3 regions of the Paenibacillus sp. FSL H7-0716 genome follow, and region 1 is predicted to be linked to each of the others. Evidence: riboswitches for the same ligand, from Rfam matches in the RefSeq annotation. Region 1 holds a riboswitch; each other region holds the start of a gene.
The links. Region 1 has a riboswitch for cyclic di-GMP ahead of MHH60_RS11830 (anti-repressor SinI family protein). Riboswitches for the same ligand answer to the same signal wherever they lie in the genome.
Positions count from the first base shown of each region.

Region 2: another riboswitch for cyclic di-GMP. It lies ahead of MHH60_RS07350 (NPCBM/NEW2 domain-containing protein); the one in region 1 lies ahead of MHH60_RS11830 (anti-repressor SinI family protein).
Region 3: another riboswitch for cyclic di-GMP. It lies ahead of MHH60_RS03355 (thiamine pyrophosphate-binding protein); the one in region 1 lies ahead of MHH60_RS11830 (anti-repressor SinI family protein).

Region 1 covers NZ_JBBODA010000007.1:120,216-123,498, reverse strand. Annotated here, with positions in the region: gene MHH60_RS11835 (2-oxoglutarate dehydrogenase E1 component) at 1-907, opposite strand, end outside; cyclic di-GMP riboswitch class I at 1,378-1,462, shown strand; gene MHH60_RS11830 (anti-repressor SinI family protein) at 1,490-1,645, shown strand; gene MHH60_RS11825 (helix-turn-helix domain-containing protein) at 1,753-2,082, opposite strand; gene MHH60_RS11820 (TasA family protein) at 2,252-2,860, opposite strand; gene sipW (signal peptidase I SipW) at 2,949-3,283, opposite strand, start outside.
Region 2 covers NZ_JBBODA010000004.1:170,925-174,207, forward strand. Annotated here, with positions in the region: gene MHH60_RS07340 (EAL domain-containing protein) at 1-134, shown strand, start outside; gene MHH60_RS07345 (hypothetical protein) at 250-816, shown strand; cyclic di-GMP riboswitch class I at 974-1,060, shown strand; gene MHH60_RS07350 (NPCBM/NEW2 domain-containing protein) at 1,319-3,283, shown strand, end outside.
Region 3 covers NZ_JBBODA010000002.1:98,852-102,134, forward strand. Annotated here, with positions in the region: gene MHH60_RS03345 (helix-turn-helix transcriptional regulator) at 1-166, shown strand, start outside; gene MHH60_RS03350 (methyl-accepting chemotaxis protein) at 288-1,538, shown strand; cyclic di-GMP riboswitch class I at 1,713-1,809, shown strand; gene MHH60_RS03355 (thiamine pyrophosphate-binding protein) at 1,965-3,283, shown strand, end outside.

The DNA.
Region 1 (3,283 bases):
CTGCACCGAGATGGTATTTCACATCACCTGTCCAGCCATAGTTAATGCCTGTAGAGCCTTCGGAAGGGAAAAGCTCCTTGTTCGGAGAATGATGAAACTCTGAAAATATGATATCATAAGGTTTGCCCAAAATATGTGCAAGAACGTTGAGGCGGCCGCGATGCGCCATGCCCATCAAAATATGCTCCGCACCGTCATGTGCAGCAGCACGTACGATTTCATCTAACATCGGTACAAGAGCATCATTGCCTTCAAGACTGAAACGCTTCTGACCTACAAAAGTCTTGTGGAGGAAGGTTTCAAATTGCTCTACCTGAATCAGGCGGTTCAGGAGCTCTTTGCGTTCTGTATTATTTAGGGGTGCTGGTGAGCTGGTGGATTCTGCCTGTCTATTTAGCCATTGCAGTTCTTTTTCTTCATGCACATGCCCGAACTCATAGGCGATGGTCTTGGTGTATGCCTGACGCATACGTTGCACGGCATCCCATCCGGTATGCACATCATTCGGCGCATTTTCCCATATAAGCGTTGCAGGCAGTGCGATCAGGTCTTCGCGGGTCAGCCCATAGGTTTCAAGCTCAAGATATTTTGCCATGGGATTCTGATCGCGTACCAGCGGATCAATTTCAGCGGCCATATGGCCATATATACGAATATTGGCGATTAGCTTGGAAGCTCTTACTGCTTTTCTAAGCCATTCGGTGTCTCCCGAGATGCGCGGCTGAGGAGCCGGTTCGCTATCTGGAGTTAGGGGAGGAGGTCCCGAATTTGTAAAAAGCTCGCGATAATTATTTTCTACGGTGGAGGGATCTTTCACAAACTGTTCATATCTTTCTTGAATGTAGCCTAAATTGGGTCCGTAATACTTACTCCAAATGGATTCGTTATAGGGCTCTTTGGCTGCCATGAATACATCCTCCTTAACGGATGAACTCCATACGTGACATTTTGTGTCAACGCTTACTGGAGCTGTGATGATTGCGGTTTCATTTCTCATCTTATTGTGCTACTTTCAGCCACTGTAATCAATTCATTCTTTCGTCCAATACGTTCGCAAAATGGTATGGGTTAGCTTGTTCTAATGAAAAGAAGGGTGTTTCTTCTCATTACCCATTCTAAAGGCCTATTAAAATGATTCTATTATCCTTATTTTTAACTATTAGGTCAGTAAATATTTATTTTGCTAGTACAATTTATTTTATGTAACGGACGAGTATCGTGATAATCGGACAAGATCTTTGAAAAAAAATCTTTTATTTTTCGTTTTAAAAATAAAAAGTAACCAGGAATCGACACACTTTTCCGCTTTCTTTTTGTATAATGTTATTGCAGATAGTAATTTTATAGTTTTTTAAGTAGATCCTTTCGTGAAAAGGGTCCAGTAAAAGGTAAACTTGCCGAAAGGCAGGGGCACAAAGTCGCGGGTCTAAGGTAGAGATACTATGACAGCCGGATTGCCTGGGGACGTAAAATCTTAGGGGGAGATTTTTTGGAAAAGTCCAACCAGGGTAGCAACAGAGAACAGCAGTTTATTGATCTGGATCAAGAGTGGGTACATTTATTATTAGCAGCTAAGAAGGCTGGCATTAAGGCAGATGAAATCCGCCAGTTCTTTCATGAGAAAACTGTGCAGATCGTGCAGTAATACATTAGAGGGGTTACATATCGAAAAAGGGCACAGCGGTTCTTCGCTGTGTCCTTTTTCGATATGATTTAGTAGAAGAGAGGATCGTACCAGATTGGTAGGAAGTATTAATCCTTTTGATCGAGCTTCCATTTCTGATAGTCCAGAAATTCTTTGAATTCGCGTTTGCTAATGCCTGAGTCCATAGCTTCCTGCACCAATCGGAACCATTCCGAATCTAAATGTGATTCCTCTGCATCATTGGGTTCTCCATAGAGTAGGGCATGAATGGATACCTGAAGCGCATCAGCGATCTTTTGGATAAACTGGATGGATGGATTGGATTGGATGTTTCTCTCCACGTTGCTAAGATACGACTTAGCCACATCTGCTCTGTCCGCAAGCTCAGATAGGGAGAAACCCTTGTCTAGGCGGAGCTGCTGGATACGTTGGCCCATATTCTGTGGCACTATGCTGACGCCCCTCCGTAATTTTTGTTATTAGTATAGCAAATATCAATAAATCGGACAAAGTTTATTGTAAAGAGAAGAGCAGCAATCTGCTTATCCGTGGCCGGATTCAGGATCTGCTGCTCTTCGAGTATTTTATTAAATTACTTTATTGATCTTAGTAGTCTTTTTTCGCGCCTTGTTTAGCTACGAAATCCCAAGTCAGTGTCAAGCTATCGCCTTGGAAAATATTTTGATCTTGGTTATTTTCAACAAATTCGAATTGGACGGAGAAGCTGTCATTAGTACCGGCTTTAATACCGGATGCTTCGGTAAAGAGTTGATCCCAACCTGTATTTTTTACGAGATCGGGATGCTGACTTTTTAAAGCAGCAAGTGTAGTCTCATAAACTACATTTTCAGGAGAGACGATAGGTACTCCTTTATCATTATTTCTAAGGAATTTAACTTTAATGAACTCGGCTAAATCAAGGTAGTTATCTCCTTTAGCATCCGTGATTTGAGTCGATGTATTCAGAATGATAGATCCGATATCGAGCGAACCATCGTTTTTCAATTTGAAGGATTTAGTTACAGTATCACCTGGTTTCAGGTTAGGAATATTAACGATGACAGAAGGGTCAGAGTTCAGATCGAGTGTACCCGCTGCGAATGTAGCTGTGCTTTGCGCAGTGTCGCTAAAGTATGCGAAGGTTCCTCCGCCGATTAATGATAAACCCAGTGCTGCAGATGCTACGCCAAGACCCAATGTTTTCTTGATACCCATAATAAAATTCCTCCTCAAATTTGTGTTGAATTTTTATAAAATTTATATATTGTATCTTCCGGTTCGTAAGCGGAAGTGGACAATCAACTTAGGGCTGTGTTTCTGTTGGGGACGGTGAGGCTGGCAGTAGGGCAGCATTTTTCTTTTCTAATGCAGCTACAGCCTTCCAAGAGGTATATAGAGCATAGAGCAGAAGCATCAAGCCAGGCACGATCATGAGGACTACACTTCCAGCTTTGGAAACCGCGAAATTCATAGCGTAACCGACATAGGGTACAGTAACCCCGGTATACTGAGCTACAACATTCGCAGAACTGGTAGGGTTCATGTCGGGTGCGTCGTTGTTATCGCCTTTAGTGCGATAAACAGCTTCACCCGTAGCGTTATTGACGGTCGCTTCTACAATCCGGTGAGTAATGAGCA
Region 2 (3,283 bases), on a different contig from region 1:
CTTTAGAAATCCAATCCGTTCCTTTAGCAGAAGGGGTGGAGTTTAGAGAGGACTTTGAATGGCTTAAGCAGAGTGGTTATCAGTTGTTTCAGGGATATTTATTTGGAAAGCCTGATCCTATTCCCAAACAGTAATCCTAATGAGTATATATCCGTCCAGAGGATGAGATGAATTTCAGGTCAGAGTCCGATTACAGATAATTCAATGGGATGTACAATTTAGGTAATTGAAAAGGGGGACGGGATGGATATGAAATGGCATCAATTTGTAACGCGCTGGGCAGATTCTAGGGGCTTTGATGGACGAGAGATTGATTATCAATGGCCTTCTCCCTCCTTTCCGGTCATCAGTATTCGCAGTAATCTAGGGCGATACTCAGGTCAAGCGTATGGTCGTGGAGGTAAACCCCGTGTGAAGACAGCCGTTGGATTAATCGCTATTGGAGATGTAGCTGTAGGCTTGATTTCCATAGGTGCGATAAGCGTGGGCGTACTATCCTTAGGAGCAATATCACTAGGAATGTGGTTAGCCCTTGGAGCGATAGCACTTAGCTGGCTTGGCTTCGCAGTGGGAGCCATTGCGATAGCAGGGGTGGCTGTAGGAGCGATCGCAATCGCGGAAAAAGCGTTGGGGGCCATCGCCATAGGGGATACGGCGTTTGGTGCGATAGCGATAGGCAGGATCGCTGGGGGTGCCATAGCTATCGGACAATGGGCATATGGTGTAATCGCAGTTGGCGAACATGGTTTCGGATTAATTCCCGTCACGGGCGATGTATGGAATTGGTTCCGGCGCTTGTTTGGATCGGGGAGTTAAGTAGACCTACAGTCCTAAAGGATGCCCTTCTCTTCCGGGATAGTCAATAAATAATATCTATCACCTAAGAAAAACTAATTGCAATTACCTATACTCATTTCATACCAATTAATCATGCGATCAGATCTAGGCTTATGTTACTCTTTGAATGTATTCGAAACTTCATAGGCAAACCTATGGAAATGTAGGGACGCAAAGCTAAAGGGACTAAGGTTATCATAACTATTGTCAGCCAGCTGCCAAAGAGTGTGTAACGCTTTTTGTTAAAATATAAGAAAGTATACGTTATACACCTATACTTAATATCTTATATTTCTCGCTTAAACGCTTACCGTCCTTATAAGGACGCCACAGGTGTTTATGCTTGTTAAGGTTTAATAAAAATTAAGTCTTAATTTTTAGGCGACTTTATACGCAATCAAGCTACTCTTTTGGGGTAGTTTTTTTTGTGCCCATTTTTGGGCACTGGAGAGATTCATATGACATCTGGGGGTAAGAAGTGATGAAGAAAATGATTGCGATCGCTACATCGGCAGCCATGTTGGCCAGTTTTTCAAGTGAGGCAGGTTATGCTTTAGCAAGTGAGGTAAGCAAGGTAAATGTAACAACAACAGTGGCACAAAGTAAGGTCAACTTATTAAGCAACGCTTCGGTTATTCCGTTTGAGCTGTACGGCAAGGATGCTCTAAATGCCTATAATGAGGTTTTTAGAATGAATCCAGCAAATATTAAATCCATCACAAATAACGGTGGCAACTACTCAGGCTCGCCTATAGCTAAGGCTATGGATGGGGATATGAGCACGCATTGGGAGACTGGCAAACCGAATAGTTCAACGTTTACGAATGAGGTTGTGTTTGTTTTCAATGAGTCCACTGAATTAAATAGAATGGTATACGCGGCTAGGCAATCCGGTGCTAAAGGTAAAGGTTTTGCTCAAGAATTTGATATCTATGGCTCCACTACCGATGCGGGTGATTTTACGCTCGTGTCTTCTGGAGAATATACAGGCTCAACCGGTGATGTAGTGGAGATTCAGTTCGCACCTACGGTTTTTAAGAGACTTAAATTTGTCTTCAAAAAAGCGAACCAAGATTGGGCGAGTGCGGCTGAGTTTTCTTTTTATAAAGAGGATAGTCTCTCTGCTAAAATGAAAAATTTATTTACAGATGATACCCTGAGCCAAGTTAGTGCTGCCTTTAATACGACAGAGAAATTAACAGCTTTAGAGAATGAAGTGCAGGCACATCCACTGTATACGCAGTTTAAAGAAGAGATAGAGAATGCAAAGATCCTTTTGGAGAACCATCAGGTAGAGGCAACGGCAGCCAAGGTTTCGAAGCTAAAAGGGTATGGTACAGCCTATGAAAATGCCTATAGCCAAGCGTATAGAATGCCAAATGCAAACGTATCAAAAGTAACGGTGAACGGTGGAAGCTACCCAGGTACGAAGCCTGAATATATGCTGGATGACCAGCCCACTACGCATTGGGAAACGAACAAAAACAATGATGCAAGCTTCACGAATGAAGTTGTGTTTGAACTAGCGCAAGCGGAAGTGCTGGACAGAGTAGCTTTTTTAGCTAGAGATAATCGCAAAGGATTCCCAGAGGCTTTTGAAATCTATGCATCAGAGACGAGTAAAGGAGAGACCTTCCAACTGGTATCTAGCGGAACCGCGATTAGTACCAATGATTTTCTGGAATTTAAATTCGAACCGACGAAGTTTAAAAGATTAAAATTTAAGTTCACAAAAGCTAATATTAACAGACCTTTTGCGGCTGAATTTAGATTTTATACAGAAGATAAAGTAAGCGAAGCTGTAAATGGTATTTTCACAGATGGAACGATGAGTGCGGTTGTGTCTGCTTATAATAACGTTGCAAAAATCAATGAATTGGAGGAAGCGGCAAAAGTACATCCGCTCTATCCAATCCTTAAAGATTCATTGGAACTAGCTAAGAAGCTGGTTAATGGCGAGGTTCAAATCGAAGGTACCATCATTGAGGCGGAACAACGTGGAGATATGAAAAAGCATGCGCAGGAAAACCTGAGAATTGGTTTTGGTACGAACAACCAGCCTACAGGTCTCGTTGCAATGCCTGGAGATACGATCAACGTTTATGTGGACGCAGCTTCTAACGATAAGCTACCTTCTTTAGTCTTTTCTCAACAAGAGGCCGCTTGGAATGTTTGGGCTAGAGGTGTGCAATTGCGTCCAGGTAAGAACATTATAACCGTTCCTGAATTTGCTACGAATAGTTATTATGCACATGAAGTGACTAAGGGCGGTACAGTGTATATCGTCAATCCATATACAGCAGAGGAACAAGGGAAAGCCCCACTGCTCCGCTTCGAAGGTTTAGAGAAGATTCCTTTTATGACCAAGACCACGGATCCAGAACAATTCAAAACCTTCTTAATCACATACAAACAAAGACTAGACGAAGATAAAGCGGCGCATCCA
Region 3 (3,283 bases), on a different contig from region 1:
TAAAACTGGGTGGATGAACGTAGAGGCCGAGTTTAATACTATAGAATCTGCCTGTCGTATCGTACTCTCTTTCTCTCCTTCAGTTATTGTTTTAGCTCCTACCGAACTAGTAGGGATGGTAAAGTCTGCTATTAAAACAATTTCCACAATATATGAGGAATTTTGACATGAATTCTAAATATCTACTACTTAAAGAAGATTTATGACACTTCTCTATAGACCAATGACCTATAAATCCCCTATAATAACACCATTACATAAAATTTAATAAGGGGGACATTTTACCAATGAGCTGGATGCACAAACTTCCGTTAAAACAAAGAATTGTTGCCGGATGTTACCTCGTTGCCGCACTGTTTGCTATTCCTGTCTTAGTTACGTTAATGATTCTAGGTCAATTTCTCGTAGGAATTATACTAGTAGTTGTTCTTGCAGGTCTGACTTTACCTGTTGCTCGCTTCGTGGAGAGAACGCTTACATCTTCTTTTGATGATATTGCTAATGTATCTCACAGTATTTCGAAGGGGGATTTCACTAGCAGAGCGGACGAAAACGGTTCAATGGGTGACGTAAGCCGCTCCTTTAACACAATGATTGATAAGCTCAAGAAGATTCTGACCGATGCATCACAGATCACCCGTCAAGTTATGGATGCAAGCCGCGGAATCGAAGATAAGAACCAGAACCTGAAAATTGTCATGGCACAAGTAGCCTCTTCCTCTACTGAGCTCGCTCTTGGTGCAAATGAAATATCTACGGATATCGCTGATATGACAGAATCCATTAAAGACATTGAGACCAAAGTATCCAATTATACGAACTCCACCAAAGAAATGAACAGACGTTCAATACATACCTTAGAACTTGTTGAGCAAGGGCGCCAATCCGTAGATACACAGGCTGAAGGCATGCGTAAAAACATAGAGGCTACACAAAAAGTGGCTGATACTATTGAAGCTCTTTCACAAAATGCCCGCGGGATTACGATGATCACCAAGACCATCACAGAGATCGCTGAGCAGACCAACCTGCTGTCACTGAATGCCTCCATCGAAGCTGCTCGTGCCGGAGAGCATGGTCGGGGTTTTGCCGTTGTAGCTCAAGAGGTTCGCAAGCTTGCTGAGGAATCTACGGCATCCACAAAAGAAGTATTCGGTTTGGTCCGCAGCATTGAGTCAGATATTAAACAAGCCATCGATAATATCGCCATCAATGAAGAGGTCGTGCAGGTTCAGAACGAAATGATCACACAAACTGCCCATATTTTCGCACAAATTGTACAAAGCGTGCAGTACATTACCGAGCAAATCTCTTCATTCTCTGCGGAGAGTGATCTTATGCTAGAAAGTGCCTTGAAAATTTCCAGTGCAATCGAGAATATCTCAGCAATCACCGAAGAAACCGCTGCTGGCACAGAAGAGGTATCGGCGGCTATGAATGAACAGATTAATGCCCTGCAATCTGTTGCAGAAGAAACGGAAAAAATGACCCAGGCCGTATTTAATCTGCAAAAAACCATTCATATCTTTAAATTCTAGTTCAAAACTATCAACTGCCACCTAAGCTGAGTCTTAGGTGGCAGTTTTTTTCGCGAGGCAAAACTTCATCTCTTGGACAAGACTTTCGTCAAATTTCGAGTTTTTTTAGCGGATTATGTTGACAAAAATTAATGAGGAATATATTGTAAAGGAAAATTATTCTTATCAACTATAAATTAATATTGGCAAAATCCTCGAAAGAGGATGACGCAAAACCATGGATCTACAGCCTCATTTTTTCGTTTGAGGCCATGATTGCCAGGTTGCAGAGGAACCAGGACGGCTGAACTATTGTTCAGTCTTAGCGGCGCCTTATGCCACCAACCTGTGCTTACTATAGAGCACAGGTTTTTACTTTTTGAGTATATTGATCTATCGTATCTATGCGATAGATTAATAACTAATATATATCAAAAAACTTGTGAGGTGTTTCTTTTGAAGACAGTCGCAGATTACATGGCGGAAGCACTACGTAACCTTGGAGTCACCCATTCTTTTGGGATCATTGGCAAATCGATTTGTCCAATAGTTCTAAAGATGGTGGATTACGGTATTGAATTTATTCCCGGCAGACACGAAGCAAGCTCCGGATTCGAAGCAGCAGGATATGCGCTGAAAACAGGTAACCTAGGCGTAGCATTTGGTACTTCGGGTCCTGGGGGAACTAACCTGCTTACAGCAGCAGCACATGCGAAAGCTAACAACCTACCTGTCCTATTTATTACTGGCCACCAATCCATTACAGAGCTTGGAATTCCTCAATGTCAGGACTCCACTTCTTTTCTGGCTGATTTAGCTGATATGTTCAGACCTGCCACCTTGTTCAGTAAATTGGTTGAACGTGGGGATCACTTTGGTACTATTTTTAATCATGCGATTTCTGTGGCCCTGACCAAACGTGGTCCTGTTCATCTTTGTATTCCTTTTGATGTACAAACTGAAGTATTGGAAGAATGCAATATAGTAATCCCAGAAAGAGAGTCTCTAATTAGTCAAGCTAATATCGATAGAGTCATCGATGCTATTCAAGCTGCTAAGAATCCTTTGATTATTGCGGGTAAAGGAATTAACCGCTCCGGAGCACATAAAGAGCTTGTTCAACTCGCAGAAACTTTTAATATTCCTGTAGTAACCTCTCCTGGTGGAAAAGGGGCTATAGTCTGGGATCACCCACTCTATCATGGTCCTATTGGCGTTGGCGGTTCGACCCACGGGGACGATTTATTAAATAAAAGCGATTTATTTATAGTGCTTGGATCACGTTTAAGTGATATGACCATCTGTAATCTTAAACGGGAGAATCATCCAGCAACTTTAATTCAATTTGATATTGATCCAACCTTTGTCGGAAAAATACTATTGTCCAAAACGATCCCGGTCACTGGGGACCTGCGCGATAATTTGGTGCACTGCCTAAATCATATTGACCCAAGCACAATCACCAAACGTGATGCTTTGGCCGATGCTGATTATTCAGAAGAGCTTTCAACCCTCAAGAATCTTTCCCTTGCTTCGGTAATGAGCACTTTAAGTGATTTGATTCCTTATAATAATTCAATTTTCGTTGATGATGGAAGTCATGGATTCCACGCTGCAAAATGGTACAAGGTTAAGAAACCGGGCAGCTTTGTTTTTGATGCTTATTTTGCTTGCATGGGTAATTCGATCGGTATGGCTATTGGTGCAAAAGTTGCAGCTCCTGAAGAAACGGTCCTCTGCATTACAGGTGATGGTTGTTTCATGAT